Regions from separate parts of the Pectobacterium sp. A5351 genome, predicted to be linked through region 1. Evidence: predicted binding sites of a transcription regulator. Region 1 holds the regulator's gene; the other holds the start of a gene.
The links. Region 1 encodes ArgR, which controls arginine synthesis, uptake and breakdown. Its sites were predicted from a motif close to ANTGAATAAAAATACANT; they were not measured.

Region 1 (15,090 bases):
GCCTGCGAGATGGGCTATGCGCAGGGATTTAGTTACGGTTCGGCCTCTGACGTGTTTGAAGAAATCAAGCAGGCCTGGAACCCAAAAACCGGTTATGACATTCGTGGTGCCAGCTATGAACGCTTACGGCAGGTGCCGTTGCAATGGCCTTGTCCGCCAGATGATGACAGCCATCGCCATCCCGTTCGCTACCTCAACGACGGTGTGAGTCAAACGCTCAAAGCGTTACCAGACGGCACGCGGCCACGGCTTGTTTTTGCGACCGACAGCGGTAAAGGGATATTCCTCCCCCGACCGCATATGTCACCCGCCGAGATGCCGGATGATGACTTTCAGTTTGTGTTGAATACCGGTCGCTTGCAGCACCAGTGGCACACGATGACGAAAACCGGAAAGATTCCGACGCTCAATAAGCTCAATCCGGGGCCTTTCATTGAAGTACACCCTGAGGATGCCAGTGCACTTGGCATTCAGGATAAGGATCGAGTGGAGGTTCGTTCACGCCGGGGGCGTGCGGTACTCCCTGCCGTTGTGACCGATCGCGTGCGTCCCGGAAACTGCTTTGCGCCTTTCCACTGGAATGATGTCTTTGGTGACGATCTGGCGATTAACGCGGTCACCAGTGATGCCATTGATCCTATTTCCCAGCAGCCTGAATTCAAGTTTTGCGCCGTAGCACTGGCTCGGATTGCTGAACCATCCGCGTCTATTTCCCCAGCGCAGGAGAGCGATGCGGCTCCTGTACCGGTATCGGAACCGGTACAGGCGGGTACGCCGAACAACGACATCAAGGAGCTCGACATGAAACACATTGATGCGCTGGCCACGCTACTTGGCCTGGAGGCTCCTCCGACGCTAACGCTGAGCGCACCCGAACAGCATTATCTGCAAGGGTATATCGCCGCGTTGCGTACTGATGCATCACGACTGGCTGGCGGCGTACCCGTGCTGCCTGCCACGGCACCATTGGAACCTTCCCGACGCCTGATGCTCGACGGCATGCTGGCAGGGCTTTTTGCACGTACCTGGGTGCCTGATGGCGGTGGCGCTTCTCTGCCAGTGATGTCTCCTGTCACGTCTGCGGCGACCACATCATCACCCTCGCCCATTTGGGTTTTATGGGCATCATCGACCGGCAATGCGGAGAGTTTTGCAGCGCAGTGCGCTGAATGTCTGAAAGCAGAGGGGCATTCTGTGATGCTGTCTGAGATGGACAGCGTCAAGATTGCCGATTTGCCTGCAACGTCGCGTGTACTCTTTATCGCCAGCACGTTTGGCGACGGCGACCCTCCTGATAATGGCATGAATTTCTGGGCGGCATTGCAGGCGGAGGCAGTCCCCAGTCTGGCGGGAATGGCGTTCGCCGTGCTGGCATTGGGGGATTCAAGCTACGATCAGTTTTGCGGTTTTGGCCGTCGGCTTGATGCACGGCTGGAGGCGCTGGGCGCGACGCGTCTGTCAGCGCGAATCGACTGCGAACCTGACTATCAGGAGACGGCAACAGTCTGGCTGGACAGCATGGTCAACGTGCTCGCTGGAACACCTACGCCAGCAGTGAGTCGAGTGTCTACTGCCGCAGCGGCGACAGTGGCTGATGAGGATGGCGCGGATACGGTAGCACCTGCCGCGGTTTCGGCTCCCATCTTCAGTAGAAATGCACCTTTGCCTGCACACCTGGTACATAACCAACTGCTTAATGCGCCGGGCGCAGAAAAGGAAACGCGACAATTCGCCTTTGATATTTCAGGCAGCAATGTGAGCTACGAAGCGGGCGATGCACTCGGCATCTGGCCGACGAACAGCCCTGAGCTGGTGAGCGAGATGCTCTCGGCACTCAAGCTTTCGCCTGCTACCGTGGTGACCGTCAAGGATAAAGGCGACATGACGCTGGCTGAGGCGTTATCCCAGCATGTCGAAATTGCCCGTATCACGCCGGAGTTCTTGCAGTTTGTGAGTCAACGTTCAGATCATGCTGAACTTGCCGAACTGTTGAAAGAGGAACGTAAAGAGGAACTCAAACAGTGGCTGTGGGGACGGCAGATTGTCGATGTGCTACAGGCGTTTCCAATTCAGGTTCAGGCTGACGAATTACTAAGCGTGCTTAAGCGTATTCAACCGCGCTTATACTCGATTTCATCCAGTCCAACAGTCACCCCGCATCAGATCCACCTGACTGTCTCGATGGTGCGCTATGGGGCTGAGGGTAAACCGCGTGGCGGCGTGTGTTCAACTTTTCTGGCTGACCGCGCGGCAGAGTCGATTGCGGTGCCGATCTTCATTCAAAAGTCAGCCCATTTCCGCACGCCTAAAAATCCGGATACGCCAATTATCATGGTGGGGGCGGGCACGGGTATCGCACCTTTCCGGGCTTTTTTGCAAGAACGTCGGGCGACAGGGGCACAAGGTAAAAACTGGCTGTTCTTTGGCGAACAGCGTGCGGCGACCGATTTCTACTATCGTGAGGAGCTGGAGACGTTGCGGCGCGATGGTTATCTGCATCGGTTGGATACGGCTTTTTCGCGTGACCAACGCGAGAAAATTTATGTTCAGCACCGCATGGGTGAGCAGGGGGCTGAGCTATGGCGCTGGCTGGAGGAGGGGGCGCATTTCTACGTGTGTGGCGACGCCAGCCGCATGGCGAAAGATGTGGACTCGGCGCTCCGTCAGGTTGCGCAAGTGAATGGAGGCATGAGCAGTGAGGACGCGGCAGCCTATATTGCCAAAATGGCGCAGGACAAACGCTATGTCCGCGATGTGTACTGAGTCCACTGTGGTTTTTGCTGGTATCAGGCGGCCATTATTTCTGAGGTCGATGCGTTAGGTGTTTTACCACCTAACGTGTCTGATAAGGTGATGATTACGCTTTCGTTTGCAGAGCGTTGACAACCGCTTCGCCCAGCGCTTTGGCTGATGCCGGATTTTGACCGGTGATCAGTCTGCCATCTACGACGACTTTGTTTTCAAAGATTGGGGCCTCTTCGAATGTTGCGCCATCCTTTTTCAGCGCGGCTTCGAGTTCAAACGGGACAATCTTGTCGTAATGACGGAACGCTTCTTCTTCCGCGGTAAAACCGGTGAGGTGACGGCCTTTAATCAACAGTTCACCATTGCTGAGCTTCACATTCAGTAAGCCTGCCGGGCCGTGGCAAACGGCACTGATGATGTCGTTTTTCTCGTACATGGTACGTACGATGCTGATCAACTCAGGATTGTTGGCAAAATCCCACATCGGTCCATGTCCACCAACCAGCAGGATCGCGGTGGAATTTCCAGTACGTTATCCAGATGTCGTCTGAGTGTCGGGTTAACCAGTCGTTTGTGATAAGCGACCTAAAAAGCAGCTTAAACGTGGCTCTCGCCTTTAGTTTATGGGCACAAAGCCGTGCGTGGTGTCCCTAATAAGCACTGTAACAAGGGGGTATATGCGGGAGATTCTGCGCACATTGCCATCTAAGGTCATGCTTGTATCCATCCGCCACATTTGGGGCCATCCGGGAAATTTTTTCGTCGTTGCATACTCTCTTTTATCGCATAACTGAACATTTAAACAGTATAAGGAAAGGAGCATTGGGACGGCGAAGAAAGTCTGGAGGTATTCTATAATAGTATGAAAAATATTAATTTTTTATCTGCTTGGTTCATTATGGATAGCGTGAGCCAGAATCCTACAGGTATCCCCGAAAAAACAAAGGAGTCACGTTATTAACGTAACTCCTTGAATTTGGTGGCCCCTGCTGGACTTGAACCAGCGACCAAGCGATTATGAGTCGCCTGCTCTAACCACTGAGCTAAGGGGCCGAATGGGTGATGATTATACGGTAATGTCTGGGGGGAGGTCTATAGCCTATCTGTCGGGTGGTGCTTTTATGTACTTAAGATAGCTTGTTGTTATTCTTATCAGAATTTACGATGGTTGTAGTCAATGGAAGTAGGGAAAGACATGATTACCGATATTCTGGCCATGAATCTTCAGGTGGTTTTCTGCGGTATTAACCCCGGGCTGTCGACGGCCCATCACGGTTACCACTTCGCGAACCCCAGTAATCGCTTCTGGAAAGTCATTCATCAGGCAGGCTTTACTGAACGTTTGCTGGCTCCTGCGGAAGAACAGCATCTGCTGGACACCGGATGCGGCATCACCATGCTGGTGGATCGCCCCACGGTTGAAGCCACCGAGCTAGGGCGAGATGAGCTGCTGCAAGGCGGGAACGCGATTGTTGAGAAAATGGAGCGCTATCAGCCGCGTGCGTTGGCTGTGTTGGGGAAGCAGGCGTTCAGTCAGGCGTTTGGTATCAAGAAAGTGTCGTGGGGGCGTCAGGCGTTGCGTATTGGCGAGACGCAGGTTTGGGTGCTGCCGAACCCAAGTGGGCTGAATCGTGCGACGCTGGAGTCACTGGTAGCGTCGTATCAGGAATTGCATCAGGCATTGCAGGATAACGTATAAATTCAATCTGAGCGTTCTGACAGGCAAAAATAACCCCGGCGAACCGGGGTTATTTATCATGTCGTGTGGATTAGCTGAGAACCGAATTAATCATCCAGGAAGCTACGGAGCACTTCGGAACGGCTTGGATGGCGCAGTTTACGCAGCGCTTTCGCTTCGATCTGACGAATACGTTCACGCGTAACGTCAAACTGTTTGCCCACTTCTTCCAGCGTATGATCGGTGTTCATATCGATACCGAAACGCATACGCAGGACTTTCGCTTCACGTGCGGTCAGGCCAGCCAGTACGTCGTGTGTCGCAGAACGCAGGCTTTCTGACGTTGCAGAATCCAGCGGCAGCTCCAGCGTCGTATCTTCAATGAAATCGCCCAAATGTGAATCTTCATCATCACCAATCGGGGTTTCCATTGAAATCGGCTCTTTCGCGATTTTCAGCACTTTACGGATCTTGTCTTCCGGCATCAGCATACGTTCAGCCAGCTCTTCCGGCGTCGGTTCACGACCCATTTCCTGCAACATCTGACGAGAGATACGGTTCAGTTTGTTGATCGTCTCAATCATGTGTACCGGAATACGGATGGTACGCGCCTGATCGGCGATAGAACGAGTGATCGCCTGACGGATCCACCAGGTCGCATAGGTCGAGAATTTGTAGCCACGGCGATATTCAAACTTATCTACCGCTTTCATCAGACCGATGTTGCCTTCCTGAATCAGATCGAGGAACTGCAAACCGCGGTTGGTGTATTTCTTCGCGATAGAAATAACCAGACGCAGGTTGGCTTCCACCATTTCTTTCTTGGCGCGACGTGCTTTTGCTTCACCAATCGACATACGGCGGTTGATGTCTTTCACCTGCTCGATTGTCAGACCGGTTTCTTCTTCGATCTGTTGCAGTTTTTGCAGGCTGCGAGTGACGTCTTCTTCTACATCATTCAGCTTTTCAGACCACGGCTTGCCCATGGCGACGGCTGCGGCAAACCAGGTGCTGTTAGTTTCATTGCCAGTGAACATGGTGACGAAGTTTTTCTTCGGCATTTTGCACTGTTCAACGCACAATTTGATGATCAAACGTTCCTGAGTACGGACGCGATCCATCATGGAACGCATGCTGTTAACCAGGAAATCAAACTGTTTTGGCACGAGGCGGAACTGTTTGAAGACTTCAGACAGGTTCAGGATTTCCTGTGCTGCCAGCGCATGGCTACGACCGTGGGCTTTGATGGCCTGACGGGTCGTTTCATATTGCTCACGCAGTTCGGTGAACTTCTCACGCGCCAGTTCCGGATCGATGCTGTTATCGTCTTCGGAATCTTCGTCATCTTCAGACTCTTCGTCGTCATCGTCCATTTCTTCGCTCGACAGCTCGGAGCCCACGTGCGTTGCGGTAGGGGCGATGTCCTCTTCCGCATTAGGATCGACGAAGCCGGTGATCAGGTCGGACAGGCGGCTTTCGCCCGCTTCAACGCGATCGTATTGTTCCAGCAGGTAAGTAATGGCTTCAGGATACTCGGCGACAGAGCACTGAACCTGGTTGATACCGTCTTCGATACGTTTGGCGATATCGATCTCGCCTTCACGCGTCAACAGCTCAACGGTACCCATTTCACGCATGTACATGCGAACCGGATCGGTAGTGCGACCAATTTCCGATTCAACGCTGGATAGAACCTGCGCAGCAGCCTCTGCCGCATCTTCATCGGCATCATTGGTGTTTTCGGCCAGCAACAGATCGTCTGCATCCGGTGCTTCTTCCATCACCTGGATGCCCATGTCGTTAATCATCTGGATGATATCTTCGATCTGATCCGAGTCGATGATATCTTCCGGCAGATGGTCATTGACCTCAGCATAGGTCAGGTAGCCTTGCTCCTTACCACGGGTGACAAGCAGCTTCAGCTGTGACTGCGGGTTTTGCTCCATAAGACGGTATCCACACTTCAGAGTATTTGGGTTGGTGTCGGTCAGCGTAGTTCGCTAACAATAGCATTAGGGGTATTTTTCTTATCGCCGCGGCCCCTGTAGCGGCTCTTTGCAGGGCTCAACCCTGCTATTTATCGGCAATTAAGCCTCTGTATCAGTGTTTTCTGGTCAACGCCAGTTGCAACGACCAAAGCTCTTTTTTTTCTTTGGCGTTGAGCCCGTGCGTTCTGTCACGGGCAATCAATGTTTCTTGTCGCTGTTTCAACAGCTGATCGTAGAGCTCTGCCAGACTGATTCTGAACTTCTCGTCGAGCTCTTCCTCTACGATCATATGGTTCCATGAAGCCATGGTTTCAAGTTGCTTGCGGTATTTGCTGTCACGATATTTTTCCAACAGCAGACCCATGTTCATTCCCGGGCTGGCGTTACAGGTTTTCACCAAATCCTGAAACAGCGATAAACCAGCCACTTTGTCTTCTTCAATCCCTTCCAGCGCGAGGTCAGGAACCTCTGCCGCCAGCCTGGGGTTTTGTACTAAAAGTCCTATAAGTATACGCATAGTTGTGACTTTTAGTTGCGGCGGTTGGTAAGACTGCGCCTGCTCTGCCACTTTCGGCAGTAGCCTGTCCAACTGGCTGTCGTCCAAAATGCCCAGCTTGTTGCCGAGCTGCTGGCGTAAATACAGCCGCAGCGTTTCTCCCGGTACCTGGCCTATTAGCGGTAGCGCCAGCGTGCTGAGCTTGGTACGGCCATCGGGCGAACTCATATCCACCTGCTGTTGCAGCGTTTCAAACAGAAACTGCGACAGCGGCAGAGCGTGTTCCATGCGCTGTTCAAAGGCGGCTTTGCCTTCTTTACGTACCAGCGTGTCGGGATCTTCACCGTCCGGCAGAAACATAAAGCGTAGCTGACGACCATCGTTCAAATAGGGTAGCGCAGTTTCCAGTGCGCGCCATGCCGCTTCGCGGCCGGCACGGTCTCCGTCATAACAACACACCACTAGATCGGTGGCGCGAAAGAGTAACTGAATGTGATCGGCGGTCGTCGAAGTACCCAGCGACGCCACCGCATAATCAATACCAAACTGCGCCAGCGCCACCACATCCATATAGCCTTCAACAACCAAAAGTCGCTTTAGCTCCGCGTGGCTTTGCTGCGCTTCATACAGGCCGTACAGCTGGCGACCTTTATGAAAAATCTCTGTTTCCGGCGAGTTAAGGTACTTTGGCGTACCGTCGCCTAATACGCGTCCGCCGAAAGCAATCACTCGCCCCCGTTTGTCGCGAATGGGGAACATCACTCGCTCGCGGAAGCGGTCGTACGTTCGGCCCTGATCGTTAGTCACCAGCATGCCGGCATCGTTCAATGTGCTGCGGTCATCATTATTGCGGCCAAAGCGCTTTAAGACGTTATCCCAGCCGGGCGGGGCGAAGCCGATCGCAAAATGGCTGATAACCTCTGCGCTTAAACCGCGCTGTTGCAGATACTGCAACGCTGGCGTACCGACTGACTGGCTTAGTGCTTGTTGATAGAACCCGCTGAGCTGTCCCATCAATTCGTACAGACTTTGCCGCTGATGACGCTCTAACTGGGTTGGGCCAGTGCCGCTTTCATAAGGCACTTCGAGGCCGTATTGGGTGGCCAGTTCTTCAATGGTTTCAACGAATTCGAGACGATCGTAATTCATCAAAAAGTCAATGGCGTTGCCGTGTGCGCCACAACCAAAACAGTGGTAGAACTGTTTGTCACCGTTTACGGTGAATGAGGGGGTTTTTTCGTGATGGAATGGACAGCACGCATGGAAGTTTTTGCCCTGCTTTTTCAGTTTGACGCGCGCGTCAATGAGATCGACGATGTCGGTGCGAGCCAGCAGGTCATTAATAAATACGCGTGGGATTCGTCCAGCCATAAGCCCCTGATGTATATCTTTCTGTAAGGTGGTTACATTAGATATAGCTTATAAACGACAACAAGCCGCGCTTCCTTTCGGAAAGCACGGCCTTCGTATGCAACTGCTAAGTCTGCGGATTAATCACGCGTTGGAGGGAAACCCTCCTGAAAATTAATACAGACGAGTGCGGCGTGCGTTTTCTCGAGCCAGTTTCTTCGCGTGACGTTTCACGGCAGAAGCTTTAGCGCGCTTACGTTCGGTCGTTGGTTTTTCATAAAACTCACGACGACGAACTTCAGCCAGAACACCTGCTTTTTCACAGGAACGCTTGAAGCGACGCAGAGCTACGTCGAACGGCTCGTTTTCACGTACTTTAATTACCGGCATGTGCCTCTCACCTCAATAAATTCGGTTTGCCGCTGGCCTTGTGCCAGCCTTTTCAAAATGGTGCGGAATTCTACTGCAAACGTGACGCCTTTGTAAAGCATTGTGGTGATCATAAAACACCCAACCACGGCCAGCGCAGAAATCAGGGCGCTTATGGTAGACTATCCACAGTTTGAAGCAAGCGGCATTCAACGAGCGCTTGTATCGTCATCAAAGTAGGAACAGCAATGCGCGTATTGGGTATCGAAACATCCTGTGATGAAACCGGCGTGGCTATTTATGACACAGAAACCGGTTTGCTCGCCAATCAGTTATACAGCCAGGTCAAATTACATGCGGATTACGGCGGCGTAGTGCCTGAGCTTGCCTCACGCGATCACGTGCGTAAAACGGTCCCGTTAATTCAGGCGGCGCTGCGTGAAGCCGGGTTGCAGGCGAGTGATATCGATGGCGTGGCTTATACCGCCGGCCCTGGTTTGGTTGGCGCGTTATTGGTGGGGGCGACAGTCGGCCGCTCTCTGGCGTTTGCCTGGGGTGTGCCGGCGATTCCTGTGCACCATATGGAAGGGCATTTACTGGCACCGATGCTGGAAGATAATCCACCGGCGTTTCCCTTCGTGGCGCTGCTGGTTTCTGGTGGACATACGCAGCTCATCAGCGTGACGGCCATTGGTGAATACCGTTTGCTGGGCGAATCGATTGATGACGCGGCGGGCGAAGCATTTGATAAGACGGCGAAACTGCTGGGGCTGGATTACCCCGGTGGCCCGATGTTGTCGAAAATGGCGCAGGCGGGTGATCCGCAGCGCTTTACGTTTCCTCGCCCAATGACCGATCGTCCCGGTCTGGATTTCAGCTTCTCTGGGCTAAAAACGTTTGCAGCCAATACGATTCGTAGCAACGGCGATGATGATCAAACGCGTGCCGACATTGCTCGTGCATTTGAAGATGCCGTTGTGGATACACTGGCGATCAAGTGTCGTCGTGCGCTGGATGAAACGGGCTTTAAGCGACTGGTCATGGCGGGGGGCGTGAGTGCAAACCGGACGCTACGCCAGCGCTTAGGTGAAGTGATGGCAAAACGTGGCGGCGAAGTGTTTTATGCGCGTCCTGAATTCTGTACGGATAATGGTGCGATGATTGCCTATGCGGGCAGTGTACGTCTGATGCATGGCGCCAGTCAGACGCTGGGGGTATCCGTTCGACCACGTTGGCCATTGGCTGAACTGCCCGCGGTGTAAGCGTTTTGGCAATAATTGCTACGTGTAGCGATCCTACACGTAGCAAAGAAAACGTAGCGAAAATACCCAGTAAAAAACGAGTAATAAAAACGGTAGCGGGCGAGTGAGTTACAGCTCTTGTTCGAAGAGCACCAGAATAGCTTCGTAAAGCTGTTTGACGCTGAAGCCTCTTGCCGGGGTGGTGAAGATCGTGTCATCCCCCGCGATGGTGCCGAGGATTCCCTCTGACTTCCCGAGTGAATCCAACAGACGGGCGATGAGCTGCGCGGCTCCTGGGCTGGTATGGATGACGATGACCGCATCGTTATAGTCCACGTCTAGCACAAGATTCTTCAACGGGCTGGAGGTAGTAGGAACGCCGAGTTCGGCTGGGAGACAATACACCATCTCCATTTTTGCATTGCGTGTGCGCACGGCGCCAAATTTCGTTAGCATGCGTGACACCTTGGATTGGTTGATGTTTTCAAATCCTTCGTCTTGCAATGCCTGAACAATTTCGCTTTGGGAACTGAACTTCTCTTCCTTTAACAGCGCTTTGAACGCTTTAACGAGGTCTTCTTGTTTTGTCGAATTTCGCATTCTGCACCGGATTAATTGTTATGGTTAATCCTTCTATTATGCAGTTGTGTGAATTTTTATGCAATTAAATCGCCTATAATTCCAGTCTATTTCCTCAGATATGTGCTAGTCGCTGTTTTCACAAAAATTCGGTCCGTGAGTAGTCCGAGAAATGCGTCCTGCGTCACATAAAAGTAAATTAAATGTTATCAGAATGATGTTGTTTGGACGCCATTGATCGGTGTAATGTAGCGCACCGGTTAATTGCACGTGAATGAACACCGCGTTATAGCTCAATAGCTTATTAACTTTACTTACCTTTCAAACGAATGGTTGTTTTTGATTTATTATTAGAGACATAGCGTATTTTTGTCTCTCATGTCATTTGCAGAAAGGTGAGTAGACTGATCTTATCCCCATTTTTTATATTCTGTTTATAACCAAATGAATTCACGGCACTTTTTTATTTTACGATAATAAGGAGTTTAGGATGAAAGTTGCAGTTCTCGGAGCAGCAGGTGGTATCGGTCAGGCACTCGCACTCCTCCTCAAAACCCAGCTTCCTTCAGGTTCAGAACTATCCCTTTACGATATTGCTCCGGTCACGCCGGGTGTTGCTGTCGATCTGAGCCACATTCCTACAGCAGTGAAGATCAAAGGCTATAGCGGTGAAGATGCTAAACCTGCGCTTGCTGGCGCGGATATCGTGCTGATCTCTGCTGGTGTGGCACGTAAACCTGGTATGGATCGTTCCGATCTGTTCAACGTCAATGCGGGAATTGTGCGTAATCTGGTTGAGCAAATTGCGGTTACCTGCCCGAAAGCCTGCATCGGTATTATCACTAACCCAGTGAACACGACCGTTGCCATCGCTGCTGAAGTGCTGAAAAAAGCTGGAGTGTATGACAAAAACAAACTGTTCGGCGTTACCACGCTGGATATCATCCGTTCCAATACCTTCGTTGCTGAGCTGAAAGGCAAACAGCCACAGGATATTAATGTGCCAGTTATCGGCGGACACTCTGGTGTGACGATTCTTCCACTGCTGTCTCAGGTTCCTGGTATCAGCTTCAGTGAGCAGGAAGTGGCCGATCTGACCAAGCGTATTCAGAATGCGGGCACCGAGGTTGTTGAGGCCAAAGCAGGTGGCGGATCGGCCACTTTGTCTATGGGTCAGGCTGCTGCACGCTTTGGTTTGTCTCTGGTTCGTGCACTGCAAGGCGAAAGCGGTGTGGTGGAATGTGCATACGTTGAAAGCGATGGCAAATATGCCCGCTTCTTCGCTCAGCCGGTGCTATTGGGCAAAGACGGCGTCGTAGAGCGTAAAGACATCGGCACATTAAGTGCTTTTGAGCAAAACGCGCTTAGCAGCATGCTGGATACGTTGAAGCAGGATATTGAGCTAGGCGAGACGTTCATCAAGAATTAATCATTGAAATTCTTGTAATACGTGACGTTGAATAAAAAGCCGGAGATAGTGATCTCCGGCTTTTCTTTTTTAATCGGGGCGGATGAGTTTTTTTCTGTCGATAAGCTCATTGGTTTCCGGATCGTAGTATCGGCTTGGCCAAATCTCTGAGGGGTGAATATTTAACGCATCAGCAATAAGCCATTCCCCCTTGGGCCAGGGGCGTGAGAGGGCGTTAGCTAACGTTGATGAGCTTAATCCGGCCGCTCGCGATACTGCCGCCAGCGTCGTGTTTTTCTTGCGCAGTGCAGCAATGATATCAGCGGGATGCCAGTCTTGTTTCCTTAAAATCATATTCCTTCCCTTATTTGCTATAAGACGACTGTAGATTAGTGGTATAAATAACGGATGTTAGTTATATGCCGAGCTAACATGACATTACTATTTGGAAATAATATAGCATTAATTTTCCTTAAAATTCTCAATTAATTTCCAAATAAGCGCGTTTTTGTTAGGGATGGCACTATCAGGATGAAAGGCAATGAAAAAAGAGTGGTTTGCTACCAGCGAATTGGTTGGAGTCGGCGGCCTTCCGAAATCAAGACAAGGATTGAATAAGCGCGCCCGTGAGGATGGATGGGAGAAGCGTCGCCGTAAAGGCGTCCAGGGAAGAGGAGTGGAGTACTCAATTCACAGCTTACCGGATATAGTAAAAAAATCCCTATTACTCGAAATCGAGCCTTCTGACTACTCGACGAAACAGCCCGCGGCCTTGGCGGTATGGATGCAGATTTATCAACAACTGTCTGAAAAAGAAAGAGATGATCTGATTGCTTATATCCTTCGAGTCGGCGTGTCAACTACGCTGAGCCAGTTGGGTATTACACCGTCGGATGAAGAACCGATCTTATCAATGGATGATTGACTGAATCATGGAGAGCAGGTTTTTCGATTGCCAATCTGTGCTGAAGAAGGGGCCTGCATTTTATTTTGATTTGCCGTATTGCTCTGGCTGCGATGTTTCAGTATTGCACGGGATTTAATCATTTCTTTATTACTTAGGTGTGCCGGTAACGTGTAAAAGTTAGCGGTTTAGGTAATTATAGTCTATTATATGGAAACTTTTGGGCGAGTTGACGTAATGCCTGTTCAAAACAAACAAGGGAGTGACGAGTATGGACAAAGAATGGTTTGCAACAAGTGAGCTGGTTGGCGTAGGTGGATTGCCGAAGTCACCGCAGGGGCTGAATAAACGGGCGCGAGACGACGGTTGGGAAAAGCGCAGAAGGAAAGGGGTTCAAGGGCGTGGTGTCGAATATTCTATTCGCAGTTTGCCGAACGAGGTCAGGAACTCTCTGCTAGTAAAAGAGAATCCGCCAACAGAATATTATCGTATCGATAATGAGCCAACGCTGATGTCATCGTGGGTGCATATTTTCCATCAACTTTCCGTTGATGAACGAACCCGACTGATTAATTTCATCTTGCGTGAAGGGACGATAGCGATGTTGTCTCGGCTGGATGATGTCACCATCGACCAGACTGCCTAGTCTGCGAACGAGTAGCGCTGCAAGGCAGCGCTACTTACGATTGAGTTAACGGTGATTACGTTATCAGGCAAGTACCTCACACCACGATTAGAAATCGCGCTGTACGGCTAAGTGGGCAAGGCCTTCGAGCGCCATACGGTATGGCGTTTCTGGCAACTGCTGCAATGCGCTAATCGCTTTATCTGCCTCTTCTTCTGCACGCTGACGTGTGTAATCAAGCGAACCACATTGTTGCATGGCGGCAAGCACCGGTTCCAGAAGATGGCGCCCGTTTCCTTCTTCAATTGCCTGACGAATCAGCGAACTCTGTTCTGCATTACCATTACGCATGGCGTGCAGCAGCGGCAGCGTTGGTTTGCCCTCATTGAGGTCGTCGCCCGTGTTTTTGCCCAGTGTTTTGCCGTCTGCACTGTAATCAAGCAGATCGTCAATTAACTGGAACGCGGTGCCCAGGTAGCGGCCATAGTCCTGAAGCGCTTTTTCTTGCTCTGGCGTTGCGCCTGCAAGGATGGATGAAGATTGCGCGGCGGCTTCAAATAAACGTGCCGTTTTGCTGTAAATGACGCGCATATAGCTTTCTTCAGTAATATCCGGGTCGTTGCAGTTCATTAACTGCAAGACTTCGCCTTCAGCAATAACGTTTACTGCTTCTGACATCAGCGCCAGCACGCGTAACGATTCGAGGCTGGTCATCATCTGGAAGGCGCGGGTATAAATGAAATCCCCAACCAGCACACTCGCGGCGTTGCCAAAGGCGGCGTTGGCCGTTGCTTTACCCCGGCGCATGTCAGATTCGTCTACCACGTCATCATGCAGCAGCGTTGCGGTATGGATAAACTCGATCAGTGCAGCAACAGTGACATGTTTATCACCGTTATAGTCGAGGGCTCTGGCGGCCAGAACAGCAATCATTGGGCGTATACGTTTTCCTCCGCCGCTGATGATGTAATGCCCAAGCTGGTTGATCAAAACGACGTCGGAATTCAGTTGTTCAAGAATGACGTTATTAACAGCTGCCATATCCTGCGCGGTTAATGTTGTAATTTGTTCTAGATTCATGGTTTATGCCAACGTATGTCTTCAACACTGCCGTAAGATTGCTGTTGCATATCGGCAAGACGGAACTTATTGCGCCGATTGTACTTGAAAAATGAGAGAGATAAACGGCAGTTCATACGTTGTATTCTTTTTCTTCACATCCTTTGATTATGCACTTGTCATCCGCAGTATTTTTGCGTAGAATTCGCGCCCTATTATGAATATTTATAGCGTGCTCTGAAACCTATTAACGGGTGCGCGGAAAGCGGAGTTTTATATGTACGCAGTTTTCCAAAGTGGTGGTAAACAACACCGAGTAAGCGAAGGTCAAACCGTTCGCTTGGAAAAGCTGGACATCGCAACTGGTGAAGCCGTTGAGTTTGACCAGGTTCTGATGGTTGCCAACGGTGAAGAAATCAAAATCGGCGTTCCTTTCGTCGATGGCGGTAAAATCAAAGCTGAAGTTGTTGCTCATGGTCGTGGCGAAAAAGTGAAGATCGTTAAGTTCCGTCGCCGTAAACACTACCGTAAGCAAGCAGGCCACCGTCAGTGGTTCACTGACGTGAAAATTACCGGCATCAGCGCTTAAGATTAGGAGAGCGGATTAAATGGCACACAAAAAAGCTGGCGGTTCAACCCGTAACGGTC
Region 2 (15,090 bases), 200 kb from region 1:
TCGCGCTGGGTGGGAATGACTTTACTGTCTTTGTTGGCGTTCTCGTTCAGCAGCGCCATGTTGCTCTGCTCGACCAGACCGCGAATTTCCTGATTCAGCCGACCGTGGCGTTCACGCGCGATATCTCGATCGTGGCGGTATTCGATGTAGGTTCGCGCCAGTTGCTTGTAATTGCCGGACATCAGCAGGTTTTCGACCGCGTTCTGAATATCGCGGATATCTACGCGCGTTTTATCCTGCATTTGTTGAGCGACCGCACAGGCCACAGTTGCGCAGTAGTCTGCATCATTGACACCGGCTGCATGCGCCGCGCGTTCAACCGCCTCTTTGATACGCACTTCATCAAAAGGCACCTGGCAACCGTCCCGTTTAATCACTACTGGTTTCACGTTTTCTTCCTCTCGAAAGGTTATCCACAGGCGAAAGCCGTAACTGACAAGGGTTACAGAGGGCTGTGGATGATATTGTGGATAAGCACTACATATGGGTCGTGTTTATAGGATAGGCACTATATATTGAAATTGCGTAGGGGTGTTTACGCTTTTATCGCCCCAAAATTGATATAGAGCAAAGAAATCTTCATGTCGGAGGGAATTTGAACCTGTGCAAAAAACAGTCAAAAAAGGCGGTGGGAGCGGGAAGGCTTGCTACATGCGGGCTGGCAGATTTTTGCCTGTTTTTTGACCTGAAAAGGGATTGGGAATAGCGATAATGTTGTGGTGGTGAAAGAAAGAACAGAAAAAAGCGCACGGGTTATCGTGCGCTTTTGGGGGAGAGTCATGTCGATAATTAGCGACGAACGGCGATCGCTTCGATTTCGATTTTCACGTCTTTTGGCAGGCGGGCAACTTCAACGCAAGAGCGAGCCGGGAACGGGGCATCGTGTTCGTTGAAGAAGGCTTCATAGGCGGTATTCACCAGGGTGAAGTCGTGCAGGTCTTTCACGAATACCGTGGTTTTCACGATATCGGAAACTTTCAGGCCAGCGGCTTCCACAATCGCCTGTACGTTTTCCAGTGACTGACGCGTCTGCGCGGTGATGTTATCTGCTACCAGACCGCTTTTCGGGTTCACCGGAATCTGGCCGGACGTGATGATCATGCTGCCGAGGTCAACGCCCTGAACATAGGGGCCGATGGCGGCAGGGGCGTGCTCAGTGCTGATAATGCGTGACATGGTATCTCCTTGATGGGGGCGTAAAAGGAACGCGGACGTAGAATGCCAGCCACTCAAGCATGGATTTCGGGGAAACGCGGTGATGAGGTTCCCGTAGGGATGCCTCACGCCGTGGTCGCCCCGGTATCTCGATCCTTAAACGATCGGCATTACGCGGACGCAGCCATTATTCAAAAAAGCCCCGCCGCAGGCAATGTCCATCGCGGGGTAAAACAGAAAACTAACGATCTTGCAGCACGGCCTGACGTTCAAACTCTTTTTCGCAGTACTTACACTTCAGGTGAACGTCGCCGTCGCGCTGTTTAACGCTGAACGACGAGGACACCGGTTCGCTGCGGCTGATGCAGTTGCTGTTCGGGCAGATGAGCACGCCAGTAATATGCTCTGGCAGCGTCGGCACCAGCTTGCGCACGACGTCATAGTCATCAATCTGATTGACGGTCGCCTGCGGCGCGTAGATCGCCAACTGATTCGCCTGTTGTTCGGTCAGGAAGACGTTTTCGATCTTGATCAGATCTTTGCGCCCAAGGTGGTTGGACGGCAAGTTCAGGCCGATGGTGATGCGCTGGTCTGTCGCGGTGAGTTTAAACAGCGTCAGCAGTTTAAAACCCACCTGTGCGGGAATGTGGTCGATCACCGTGCCACGTTTGATCGCTTCAACCTGTAATTTATTATCGTGTGTCATGATGGTTTCTTCCTCTTACAGAACCAGTTCGCGATTCAGGACCAGCGCCAGCAGCGCCTGACGGGCATAAATACCGTTGCCCGCCTGTTGGAAATAATAGGCGTAGGGTGTGGCATCCACATCAATGGTGATCTCATCGACGCGCGGCAGCGGGTGCAGCACTTTCAAATTCGAGCGGGCGCTGTGCAGGTCCGCCGCGCGCAGTACAAACTGGGATTTGATGTTGATGTACTCGGACGGATCCAGACGCTCTTTCTGCACGCGCGTCATGTACAGGATATCCAGCTCGCCGACGACTTCTTCAATGCTGTTGTGCAGGCTGTAAGCAATATTTTTCTCTTTCAGCATGCTCAGAATGTAGTCCGGCATCGCCAGCGCGTCTGGAGCGATGAAGTAGAAGCGGTTGCCTTCAAACTTCGCCAGCGCCTGCGTGAGTGAATGCACGGTGCGGCCATATTTCAAATCACCGACCATCGCGATGTTGATGTTGTTCAGGCGTCCCTGCGTTTCCTGAATGGTGAACAAATCGAGCAGCGTTTGCGTCGGGTGCTGGTTCGCACCGTCACCGGCGTTCAGTACCGGAATGCCACCGGAAAACTCGGTCGCAAGGCGGGACGCGCCTTCCTGCGGATGACGCATCACGATGGCATCAACATATTGGCTGATAACGGAGATGGTGTCGGCCAGCGTTTCGCCCTTTTTCCCCAGCGAGGTGTTGTTGCTGTCGGCGAAGCCGACGACGGAGGCACCGAGACGATGCATCGCGGTTTCAAAGGATAAACGCGTCCGGGTGGAGGCTTCAAAGAAGCAGCTGGCAATCACTTTATGTTTTAACAGCTCAGGCTGAGGCTTGGCTTTCAGGCTGGCGGCGACACGCAGCGTCAGTTCCAAATCTTCCCGACTGAGGTCGTTAATCGAAATAATATGTTTTTGATAGAGCGGATTGACCATGGTGTCTTTCTCCTCACGAGTAAACAGGAAATGTCGTATCTGGCTGCCCGAGCTGTCGGCAAAAAAATGCCTGAACGCGTTTTGATGCCACAAAACGATGCCCTGAAAGGGCGTCGTCGTGGATGATAGGGCACAAAAAAAAACCCCTCATTGAGGGGCTTTCTTAATGGAATGATTGAGCAACGGAAAGGAAAACGCTGGCTGGCTGCCGGATGGCAGTTGTGGTTGAGAACCAACATAAGCAGCGGATTTTTTGGTGTAACAGTGCATGACCCCTCCCGGAAAACTGTCGGGAATTATACGCGCCGACTAGGCTATTTCAAGCAGAAAACGTGGTTTTTTACGCATCGCAATCGGTTGCGGATAGGGGGTGGTATGCATAACGCTTGCAGGTGGAAGACCGTCAATGGGGAAGAGTGATGGACAGTTCACTTTTTCGGATTAACGCTCTGGCGGGCGTCACATTTGGAGAGTATAAGGTTTATAAAACAGAGTTTCATTTTTTCTATATAACGAGGTTTTTATGATTACTGGCAATGTCCACCACCTTGAACTGGTTCCTTATCTGCCTGCCAAACTGCGCGAAGCGATTGAATACGTGAAGCAAAATATTACGGCGGACACGCCGCTGGGCAAGCATGATATTGAGGGCAACAGCGTGTTTGTGCTGATCTCCAACGACAGCACCGATCTGCTGGAAAAACGCCGTGCTGAGTATCACGCCAAATATCTGGACATTCAGATTGTGCTGTCCGGCGTGGAAGGGATGACCTTCAGTAACCTGCCTGCGGGCAAGCCGGATACCGATTGGTTGGCGGATAAAGATATTGCCTTCCTGCCATCGGGTGAACAGGAAAAACAGTTTGTGATGCAGGAAGGCGATTTTGTCGTCTTCTTCCCAGGTGAAGTACACAAACCGCTGTGTGCCGTTGGTGAACTGGCACACGTACGCAAAGCTGTAGTGAAAATCGACGCGTCGCTGGTGTAGGATTTTTGTGAACAAGGAACGTTCAACCATAAAATGGAAGAAAATAATGCCTCAGATGCCTCTCGGTGGTTTTCCCCTTCTACAGCGTGGTAAAGGAAAACCTACGTAAATACCGCAAGGCATAGAAAAAATAGCCAGTCAGTTGCTTAACTGACTGGCATTATTAAGAAAATGATTTTCTTGCTAGAAAACCTTATGACCTTTCGATTATAGGTATATTATTACTTTAATTTATGTAGGATGTTTTCCCTGGCATTGGCCTGTCACAGACTTTTTATTCTATTTTAGTTTTTATAAACAGGTGCATATCAGGTACGGCATATTTTATGTAGGGTAATTTTAATGTAGGGATACACTGATGACACAAATTACGTTACCTGACAGATTAATCGCAATGTTTGAAAGCGATCCTCTTGTCGGCTGGGCAATAAAAGACACAAATTCCTGTTTTGTTTATGTCAATAACACCTTTAAAACCTGGCAAACCATATCAACTCGTTATGATTATGAAGGCTTGAACATTAGGGATATCCCTGTTCCTGTCGCCGAATTTTCAGACATTTTTAACCAGCAGGAACGAGAGATAGAGCGTACTGGTAAGGCGGTGAGAGCCATTACAACGCATATTCAAGGCACGGAAAAAATAATGCAGCCTGCCTACAATATTCAGGAGCCAATCTATGATGAACATCGCAACTGTATAGGCACAGTTATCAGCGTCAGGCATGTTAGGATCATCACACCGACCTCGTTGCTAAATGGAACCATAATTCAACACTCCACCTTCGAGCCCCCTTCTACAATATTTACCGAGAAGGAATGGGAGGTTATTTACCTGCTTGTCTGTGGGATGATGCTTAAAGATATAAGCAGCATCCTCTCAATCACCGTCGATGCTGTTAACAGCAGACTCAGAAGCTGCTACAGAAAAACAGGTTTGAATTCAGTATCAGGCCTAAAGGAATACTGTAGAGATAACCGATTTGATAACTACATCCCGCTGTTCTTTCTGAAAAAAGGACATATCATTATCAGAGGCTAACCTGATGGACCCAGATTTGACTCCTGTTGAGTATTACTTTGATAACTCTTTGTTTGGCTGGGCAATAAAGGACTGTAACTCTCAGTATGTTTATGGCAATAAGATGGCATGTCAGTATTTCGGCGTAACAGAAAATAAACTTGTAGGCTGTCTCGACACTGACTTAACGCCCGATATCAGCGAGCACTACGGTCATATACTGTATGACGACCAAAAAATATTGACCACAAATGAAATGAGTATTGTCCTCAAAACATTTGATTACGGAAGACGAAATAGACTCAGGTCTTTTCTGGTGGAGAAGCGCCCTTGGCGGCTCAATGATGGCAGTGACGGGATTGTTTGCACCTACATAGAAATCACCAATGTTTACTTTTCAACCTTTCTTATGCCATGCGAAAGGAAGCCCATTGTGTTCACCCGACCGGCAAATATTTTTACAGACAAAGAGTGGGAGGCCGTTCTTTTACTGCAGAGCGGGGTAAAGCAGAACCGTATTCCGGACATACTCGGTATAAGTTCCTCAACGCTTCGTAACAGGATAACGCGTTGCTGTGATAAAGCAGGAGTGGCAAACAGCACCGCCCTGATCCAACACTGCAACCAAAAAGGATGGGATAACTACATTCCTCCTTTTTTTCTGATAAAAGGGCATGTGTCGATTACCTGAGGGGCTGTGGTTCGAGCCTCTCATGTCAAAATGACGGGAAAGGACTCTAAGCCGAGCAGTTAAGGATCAGTTGAACGATCCAACTACTGTGTAAGAATCCACAAACGTGCCTTGCTTTCGGATTTTTTATGTACATTGCTTAGGCTCTCGACCTTGTTTCCTGCTACGACGCTACCCGTAATCCTCTGACCTCTTTCGGTGATTTTCTTGAGCCTGAATTGATTGCGTGTTGTCCCGCACTCACTGGGGCTGCTGAATGCCCGGAGTCAGGCGAGAGAACATCGACACGGGATAATCCCACTGAAAAAGAGCCTTCCCACCTCTGATCTGTTTTTAAAACATATCAAAGGCAGGCTAAATCTTAATCTTGCGCCAGCGTGGCGACCATCACCGCTTTGATGGTGTGCATACGGTTTTCCGCCTGATCGAACACGATGCTGTGCGCGGATTCAAAGACCTCGTCCGTGACTTCCATTCCACCGTGCAGACCGTATTGTTCTGCCATTTGTTGGCCCATCGTCGTCTGATCGTCGTGGAAAGCGGGCAGGCAGTGCAGGAATTTCACCTGCGGATTGCCCGTCGCAGCAATCATCGCCGCGTTCACCTGATACGGCTTCAGCAGCGCGATGCGCTCCTGCCAGGTTTCTTTCGGTTCCCCCATGGAAACCCAGACGTCGGTATAAATGAAATCTGCGCCTGCGACGCCCGTAGCGATATCTTCCGTCAGCGTGATGCTGCCGCCGGTTTGCTCTGCCGCCGCCTGACACTCTGCCACCAGACCAGCATCCGGCCAGCAGGCTTTTGGTGCCACGAGGCGTAGATCCAGCCCGGTCAGCGCTGCTGCTTCCAACATGGTGTTGCCCATGTTGTTGCGCGCATCACCCACGTAAACGAGCGCCATTTCTGACAGCGGTTTACCCGGCAAATGTTCCTGCATCGTCAGCAGATCCGCCAGCAACTGCGTAGGGTGGAATTCGTTCGTCAGTCCGTTCCAGACTGGCACACCAGCGTATTGCGCCAGCGTTTCGACAATCTGCTGGCCATAGCCGCGATATTGAATGCCGTCGTACATTCTTCCCAGCACGCGAGCGGTATCTTTGATGGATTCTTTATGGCCGATTTGGCTACCGCTTGGGCCGAGATAGGTCACTTGCGCGCCCTGATCGTATGCAGCAACTTCGAAAGAGCAGCGAGTACGAGTCGAATCTTTTTCGAAGATGAGTGCGATGTTTTTACCTTGCAGGCGGCGGACTTCTGTCCCGTTTTTTTTATTGGCTTTCAGTTTCGTTGACAGGGCTAAAAGATTGGCAATTTCTGCGGGTGTAAAATCCATTAACCTTAAAAAATGACGCTTGTAGAACGGTTGCATGATGTACATCTCCATGTGGCTCAACATCATTGATTGAATTAAAATTCACTTTATATGTGTAATTATTCAAATTCAAGTGGTGATATCAAACTTTGTGGTGGAGCAAGCCGCAGGGCTGTGGGACAATAAGCACTATTACGTCGATTAATGAGGACTGAGGCATGGCAAACCGCGAATTACTGGAAGAACAACGGGAAGAGACACGCCTGATCATCGAAGAGCTGTTGGATGACGGCAGCGATCCTGACGCGCTCTATACCATTGAACACCATTTCTCTGCTGAGAAGTTTGAAGTGTTGGAAAAAGTCGCTGTAGAAGCCTTCAAAATGGGCTACGAAGTGACGGATGCGGAAGAGCTGGAAGTGGAAGATGGTGTGTTGCTGATGTGCTGTGATGCTATCAGCGAAGTTGCGCTAAATGCGGAACTGATCGACGCACAGGTAGAACAACTGCTGGCACTGGCGGAACGCCACGGCGTGAATTACGACGGTTGGGGCACCTACTTCGAAGATCCCGATGGTGAAGGTGAAGAAGACGGGGATGATGAAGATTTTTATGACGAAGATGATGACGGCAAACGTCATTAATTATTAAGTCATTAATCTCGAAGAACAGGCCTCACTGAATGCCGCAGGGAACACCCTGCGGCGTTTTTTATCCGGTATGACAGCGCCGTATTACTGTACTTTCAGCCTATTACAGCACTTTTTACAGCACCTTCAGCATGGTCACTTCACAATCGGTGTGGCCCGTGTTGCCCATTGAGTGCGGAATTGGCTCGAAGCCCAGCGATTCATACAGTCGGATCGCGCTGGTCAGGTGGCCGGTTGTTTCCAGATAGCAGCGGCGAAAGCCGTGCTGACGTGCAAAATCAAGCGCCTGTATCGCTAACTGACGCGCCAACCCTTTGCCGCGCGCGACGGGCAGGAAATACATTTTCTGCAATTCACACACATCGTCTTCACCCGCGACCAGTGGCGCAATGCCGCCGCCGCCAACCACGCGGCCTTCGTATTCAATCACCCAGTAGGCACTTTGCGGCTGACTATATAAGGCAAACAACGCGTCCAGATTAGGATCGGAAACGGTGTAGCCTTTATCGGCCGTCAAACCAAATTCAGCAGAAACCTGACGGATGACCTGAGCGATAGCGGCATCGTCCTGCGCGGTGATTGGGCGTACCTGAAGATTGGCGGAGGTCGCGGTTGTCATAATACGTACTCTTGCTCTTACGGTTTACGAGGGGAATGATTCTGGTCGATTGTAATACCATTTCAGGGCATATCGATGCAACGTCTATACCCGTCATACTCGGCACTATTATTGTGTTCGGCATTTGCGGCACTTATTTCGATTATCGTGATCCGCAATTGGCGTCATGGGGCCATTATGTCCAGCTACCGTAGCGGCCGTTTTTTTCCTGCCAACGTTCCTGCATTTCGCGCAGGGGATTCTGCGCACCGTAGTCCAGAGTGGGTCCACCGCTTGGAACGCCATAAACGTGGCGTCATTCTCACGTTATTCGCCACGATATTAGATGGCGACAAGCTATGTTTACGTGGCGCTGCCGTGGGCGGGCGCTACGCATTACTACCGCTTTTGACTCTCAACCCCGTTTTTTACTCCTATCTTATATCGCTCGTGCGTGGATATGACCGCACACGATTCTCTTCTTGTTAAAAATGTGAGCAAACATCCGCCTTTTGCTGTTTTTATCCTCGCCTGTTTCAGGCTGAAAGTATGGGAAATGGGGTGACGCATTTAGGCAGGAATTCTTTTAATATCATCTTATTGAAAACTATTTATAGAATCTCTCGCGATAAATAAAAAATTCAGAGAATAATCTCTTTTTATTATTAGGTTACTTATGCTTATTGGGATTTTTCCTAATAGACATTAGAATCGCGACAACACGACTTCATGGTTACCGAAGAGTTATTTATGATTAATCGAATATTATCAGGAGTGGTGGGCGCATTTCTGTTAATGCTGTCACCATTAACGTATGCACAGGCCAATTTCCCAGAGCCCAAAGAAGGTGACTGGATTGCGCCAGAATTTACCTTCAACAGTGGCGAAAAATTAAAAAATCTGCGTATTCACTATTACACGATCGGTGATAAAACCAAGCCTGCTGTCTTATTGCTACATGGAACGAACCAGCCGATTAAAGCGCTGCTCGCCAATGGCTTTGGCGGAGAGCTGTTCGGGCCGGGTCAAGCGCTGGATAGTAGCAAATACTTTATTATTATGCCGGAGAGCATTGGTTCTGGAAAATCGTCCAAACCGTCAGACGACCTACGCATGAAATTCCCGCAGTACGACTATAACGATATGGTGCAGGCACAATATCGCTTAGTCAAAGAAGGCCTGGGTGTTAACCACCTACGCCTGGTGATGGGATATTCCATGGGCGGTATGCAAACCTGGCTCTGGGGTGAAAAATACCCGGACATGATGGATGCGCTGGTGCCAATGGCGTCACTGCCAAATGAACTGTCTGGCCGTAACTGGATGATGCGTCGCATCCTGATTGAATCCATCAAGAACGATCCGGCCTGGAATAATGGTGAGTACACGCAGCAGCCGCCAACGCTGAAAACGGCCAGCATTATGTTCAGTATCGCCACGACTGGCGGCACGCTGGCATACCAGAGCAAAGCGCCAACGCGTGCACAGGCGGATAAACTGGTCGAAGATCGCCTTGCGGCCCCTTCGAACAGCGATGCGAATGACTTTATTTATATCTGGGGGGCGTCTGCAAATTATAACGCCGCCCCGGAGCTGAATAAGATTAAGGCCCCAGTTCTGGTGATTAACTCTGCGGATGACGAGCGTAATCCTGTTGAAACTGGCATCCTGGAGAATGAGCTAAAGAAAATTAAGCAGGCGGCATTGTTCCTTATTCCCGCCAGTAAAGACACCAGCGGGCATGGCACGATGATGTCAGCGAAGTTTTATAAAGATGAGTTGCAACGTTTCTTAGAAAAGCATCTTTCTCAGAAAAATAATAAAAAATAAATCTTAATGACCGACAGAAAATCTATTTTCTGTCGGTCATCATCTTCTTTATACGTTTCTTTATTACGGTTTTATAACGTATTTATTTCAGATCGTGGATTTAACACGTCTGGAAATATAATGGCTATTACGTAAATAACTGAACGAGCTGGCGCTCACCCTCTCTTATTTCAGACCACAGGGACAATTTATGTTTCGTAAGATAAAGATCCGTACTGCACTCAGCATGATGGTGTTTTCGTTAGCGGCGTTACTGCTTTTTGTCGGCGTTCTGGGGTTGGTTGCCGTTCAGTCAGGAAACAAATCATTTGCTCGTGTCGATATGGAAGTGCTGCCAGGGCTGGTCGCGCTGAATGATAGCTCTGAACTACTGTTGCGTGGTCGTTTGGATTTGCGTCTGTACGAATCATTAATGGGGAAAGGGGATGTTGAGGCGGCTAAAGTCGCGCTGGGACGCGCCAGAACCAAAGTGGATGGTGCCAGCGAGAAATGGCAGGAATATCTGAAATACCCGCAGTCCGACGAAGAAAAAGTGATTTCTGCGGATATGGCTGAGAAGCGCAATACGCTGATGCAGGACTTTATCGATCCGGCATTTGCGGCGCTTAACGCAGGCAATTTGGATGAATATCGTCAGCGTGCCGGGAAATCGACGGTGCTGTATGCTGCGTTTGATAAATCCTCTAAAGCGTTGGTTGCCTTTAAGATTAAGAGCATTGACGAAGCCTACGCGGATTCAAATGGGCGTGTGACGCTGATGGAAACCATTTTATATACGGCGATCGCGTGTGCATTGCTGCTGGCGGTGCTGGCCTGGTCTGTCATGACCAATATGATCGTGAAACCGCTCAATCAGGCTATTTCCGTCTTTGACCGCATTGCTGAAGGCGACTTGAGGGCGCAGATCGACAGCAGTGGGAAAAATGAAATCGCACTGCTGTTTGCTGCGGTTCAACGTATGCGTGATGGTCTGGAAAACATGGTACGAGTGGTACGTAACGGCACCGATGCGATCAGCGTCGGCGTTGAGGAAATCACCTCCGGCAACATCGATCTCTCCAGTCGTACCGAGCAGCAGGCGGCCTCGTTGGATGAAACCGCTTCAAGTATGGAGCAGATCATGTCGACGGTGAAAAACAACGAAGACAACACGCGTAAAGCTAACGATCTGGCGCTGAAAGCCTCTAATTCTGCGTCTCGCGGCGGCGATGTTGTCTCTGAAGTGGTTGATACCATGCGTTCCATCAAGCAGAGCTCTGCCAAAATCTCCGATATTGTTGGTGTGATCGACGGCATTGCCTTTCAGACTAACCTGCTGGCGCTGAATGCGGCGGTAGAATCGGCGCGTGCCGGTCAATACGGTAAAGGCTTTGCGGTGGTTGCGTCTGAAGTACGGATGCTGGCGGCACGCAGCGCGACGGCAGCGAAAGAGATCGGCACCATGATTGATGATTCTCTCAGCCGTATTGAAAAGGGGGCGGGTCTGGTTGAAGTGGCCGGCAACACCATGGACGAAGTGCTGATGGATGTGAAGAAAGTGGTCGATATCATGGATGAGATCACGTTGGCCTCCAGCGAGCAGAGCCGCGGCATTTCGCAGATCAATATCGCCATCAATCAGATGGATGGAGTGACGCAGCAGAACGCATCATTGGTATCAGAAGTGGCAACCTCGGCGAATGCGCTTCAGGAACAGGTGGTTAATCTGCAACAGTCCGTTTCCCGTTTCCAGATCGCAAGAGAAAACATGGAGATGGATAACGTTCTGCCCGCCTTGCGTCAGAACATTGCCTTGGCAGATGCCCGCTAAGCGTTAAATACCTATAGCGTCTGTTCGTCTGTTTTTTCCTGATGATAAACAATCATGAGTACATCACGTTGATGTACTCATTTTTGCCATTTGAATCTGTATAAATAACCAGCACATATAATCCACATAAAAAAAGTGGAGATAGTGCTGTGATTACTCGAATGAAAACACAAGGTAAAGACGACACGAGCCCATCCTGCGCCGTGGCGGGCGGTTTTATCTTTCTTGCTCACCACTCAGGAGGACATGAAAAAGATGACGTCGAGTTTCAGGTCAGAGCTTCTTTGAATGCATTACGTAAAACGCTACAGTTAGTGAATGCTGATCTGGTGGATCTCGTTCAACTCAATCTTTACCTAAGGCATCGCGCCAACTTTAGTAAAGCCAGAGATATCTTTCGCGAGTATTTTTCCGAACAGAAATTTCCAGCCAGAACGACCGTGTTTACTGATTTCGCCAATGAGCGTTGTCTGTGCATGGTTGATGGTGTGGTGTATAAACCAACTGATGTGTAGCAGAATCGTATTGGGGCACATCCCTTAATGAAAAAAACCCCGTTTTGCAACGAGGCCTTTGTGCTTACCCTGCTACCGCTGGAAATCGGTTAGCGCTTACAGTGCATCGATGACCGCTTGCTGTTCCAGCAGTTTGGCTTTCGCTACGGCGTAGCCGTCCAATTTTTCACGTTCTTTGGCAACGACCGCTTCCGGTGCGCGCGCCACAAAGCCTTCGTTGGACAGCTTGCTTTCGATGCGGCCAATCTCAGCTTCGATTTTCGCCACTTCTTTCGCCAGACGATCCAGCTCTGCCGCTTTGTCGATCAGACCCGCCATCGGGATTAACAGCTCAGCGCCATCAATGAGTTTGGTGACGGAAACCGGACCTTTATCGCCCGCAGGCAGCAGCGTAATGCTTTCCAGACGCGCCAGCGTTTGGATAAAGCTGCGGTTCTCTTCCACGCGACGCTGTGCTTCACCAGTGACATCACGTAGTAAGACTTCCAGCGGTTTGCCCGGCGCGATGTTCATTTCCGCACGAATGTTACGCACAGCGATAATCGCCTGTTTAATCCACTCCAGATCGTTCAGCGCCAGCGTATCCTCCTGCGCGGCATCAAACTCAGGGAACGGCTGCAACATGATGGTGTCGGCGCTAATGCCTTTCAGCGCTTTAACGCGTAGCCAGATGGTTTCGGTAATGAACGGAATAATTGGATGCGCCAGACGCAGCAACGCTTCCAGTACGGTCACCAGCGTATGGCGCGTACCGCGCAGTTCCGCTTCTGAACCGCCATTCATCACAGGTTTCGTCAGTTCCAGATACCAGTCGCAGAACTGGTTCCAGGTGAATTCGTACAGAATACCGGCCGCAATATCAAAGCGATAACCGTCCAGCGCTTCACGATAGGCTTTCACCGTACGGTTGAATTCTGCCAGAATCCAGCGGTCAGCCAGCGACAGCACTTTCTCGCCTGCGCCAAAACCACAATCCTGATCTTCGGTGTTCATCAGCACAAAACGGCTGGCGTTCCACAGCTTGTTACAGAAGTTGCGGTAACCTTCCAGACGCTTCATATCCCAGTTGATGTCGCGGCCGGTTGAGGCCAGCGCCGCCAGCGTAAAGCGCAGGGCGTCTGTACCGTGAGGCTCGATGCCATTCGGGAACTGCTTCTCGGTACGCTTGCGGATTTTTTCCGCCAACTGAGGCTGCATCATGTTGCCGGTACGTTTTTCCAGCAGCGCTTCCAGTGAAATACCGTCCACCATATCCAGCGGGTCGATAACGTTCCCTTTGGATTTGGACATCTTCTGGCCTTCCTCATCACGGATCAGACCGGTCATATAGACAGTGTGGAATGGCACCTGCGGTTTGCCGTCTTCGTCTTTGATGAAGTGCATGGTCAGCATGATCATGCGGGCAATCCAGAAGAAGATGATGTCGAAACCGCTGACCATCACGCTGCTTGGGTGGAAGGCTTTCAGATCCGGCGTTTGCTCCGGCCAGCCCAACGTAGAGAACGTCCATAGGCCGGATGAGAACCAGGTATCCAGTACGTCTTCGTCCTGGTTCAGAGCGACATCATCAGCGAGGTTGTTTTCACTACGAACTTCCGCTTCTGTACGGCCAACATAGACGTTGCCGTTAGCGTCGTACCAGGCCGGGATACGGTGACCCCACCACAGCTGACGGGAAATACACCAGTCCTGAATGTCGCGCATCCAACTGAAGTACATGTTTTCGTACTGTTTTGGCACGAACTGAATGCGACCATCTTCCACTGCTTCTACCGCTGGTTTAGCCAGCACGGCAGCGCGCACGTACCATTGGTCGGTCAGCATCGGCTCAATCACCACGCCGCCACGGTCGCCGTAAGGCACGGTCAGATCGTGCGCTTTAATTTCTTCTAGCAGGCCAAGTTCATCGAATGCGGCGACGAGCGCTTTACGTGCGGCAAAACGCTCCAGACCCTGGAAGGCTTCTGGAATATCGCTGCTGTAAACCGTGCTGGCTTCGCCATTGGTATCAAACACTTCGGCGCTCTGACGAATATCACCGTCGAACGTCAGGATATTGACCATCGGCAACTGATGACGTTTACCGACTTCGTAGTCGTTGAAGTCGTGTGCTGGTGTGATCTTCACGCAGCCAGTGCCTTTTTCCATATCGGCATGTTCGTCGCCAACAATCGGAATACGACGACCAATCAGCGGCAGGATCACTTCTTTGCCGATCAGATCTTTATAGCGCGGATCTTCCGGGTTAACGGCGACGCCAGTATCACCCAGAACGGTTTCCGGGCGGGTAGTCGCGACGACCAGATAGTCTTTCCCGTCAGCGGTTTTCACGCCATCGGCCAGCGGATAGCGCAGGTGCCACATCGACCCTTTCACTTCGCGGTTTTCGACTTCCAGATCGGAAATTGCGGTGCGCAGTTTTGGATCCCAGTTCACCAGACGCTTGCCACGGTAAATCAGGTCTTCTTTATACAGACGGACGAAAACTTCTTTCACCGCGTTGGACAGGCCTTCATCCATGGTGAAGCGCTCGCGCTCCCAGTCAACGGAGTTGCCCAGACGGCGCATCTGATTGGTGATGTTGCCACCGGATTCGCCTTTCCACTGCCAGATTTTGTCGATGAACGCTTCGCGGCCGTAATCGTGGCGAGTTTTGCCTTCTTCTGCGGCGATCTTGCGCTCAACGACCATCTGCGTGGCGATACCGGCGTGGTCAGTACCCGCCTGCCATAGGGTGTTTTTGCCCTGCATACGCTGATAACGAATCAACGTATCCATAATGGTTTGCTGGAAAGCATGACCCATATGCAAGCTGCCGGTGACGTTGGGCGGCGGGATCATGATGCTGAAGCTTTCTTTACTC

Region 2: argF (ornithine carbamoyltransferase) is a predicted target of ArgR. The motif match lies at 6,914-6,931, and genes of this name have one in related genera.

The regions. Positions count from the first base shown of each region.
Region 1 is NZ_CP116477.1:583,854-598,943, forward strand. It holds gene O1Q74_RS02705 (sulfite reductase subunit alpha) at 1-2,763, shown strand, start outside; gene O1Q74_RS02710 (type 1 glutamine amidotransferase domain-containing protein) at 2,858-3,229, opposite strand; tRNA gene O1Q74_RS02715 (tRNA-Ile) at 3,723-3,798, opposite strand; gene mug (G/U mismatch-specific DNA glycosylase) at 3,941-4,444, shown strand; gene rpoD (RNA polymerase sigma factor RpoD) at 4,531-6,369, opposite strand; gene dnaG (DNA primase) at 6,524-8,278, opposite strand; gene rpsU (30S ribosomal protein S21) at 8,432-8,647, opposite strand; gene tsaD (tRNA (adenosine(37)-N6)-threonylcarbamoyltransferase complex transferase subunit TsaD) at 8,875-9,888, shown strand; gene argR (transcriptional regulator ArgR) at 9,997-10,467, opposite strand; gene mdh (malate dehydrogenase) at 10,937-11,875, shown strand; gene O1Q74_RS02755 (helix-turn-helix domain-containing protein) at 11,945-12,208, opposite strand; gene O1Q74_RS02760 (DNA-binding protein) at 12,396-12,779, shown strand; gene O1Q74_RS02765 (DNA-binding protein) at 13,030-13,404, shown strand; gene ispB (octaprenyl diphosphate synthase) at 13,492-14,463, opposite strand; gene rplU (50S ribosomal protein L21) at 14,720-15,031, shown strand; gene rpmA (50S ribosomal protein L27) at 15,051-15,090, shown strand, end outside.
Region 2 is NZ_CP116477.1:383,415-398,504, forward strand. It holds gene nrdD (anaerobic ribonucleoside-triphosphate reductase) at 1-389, opposite strand, end outside; gene ridA (2-iminobutanoate/2-iminopropanoate deaminase) at 790-1,176, opposite strand; gene pyrI (aspartate carbamoyltransferase regulatory subunit) at 1,397-1,861, opposite strand; gene pyrB (aspartate carbamoyltransferase) at 1,877-2,812, opposite strand; gene O1Q74_RS01825 (YhcH/YjgK/YiaL family protein) at 3,336-3,800, shown strand; gene O1Q74_RS01830 (helix-turn-helix transcriptional regulator) at 4,159-4,842, shown strand; gene O1Q74_RS01835 (PAS domain-containing protein) at 4,847-5,512, shown strand; partial or broken gene O1Q74_RS01840 (hypothetical protein) at 5,656-5,760, shown strand; gene argF (ornithine carbamoyltransferase) at 5,874-6,881, opposite strand; gene rraB (ribonuclease E inhibitor RraB) at 7,043-7,468, shown strand; gene O1Q74_RS01855 (GNAT family N-acetyltransferase) at 7,590-8,093, opposite strand; gene O1Q74_RS01860 (alpha/beta fold hydrolase) at 8,823-9,902, shown strand; gene O1Q74_RS01865 (methyl-accepting chemotaxis protein) at 10,093-11,712, shown strand; gene O1Q74_RS01870 (RidA family protein) at 11,874-12,227, shown strand; gene O1Q74_RS01875 (valine--tRNA ligase) at 12,324-15,090, opposite strand, start outside.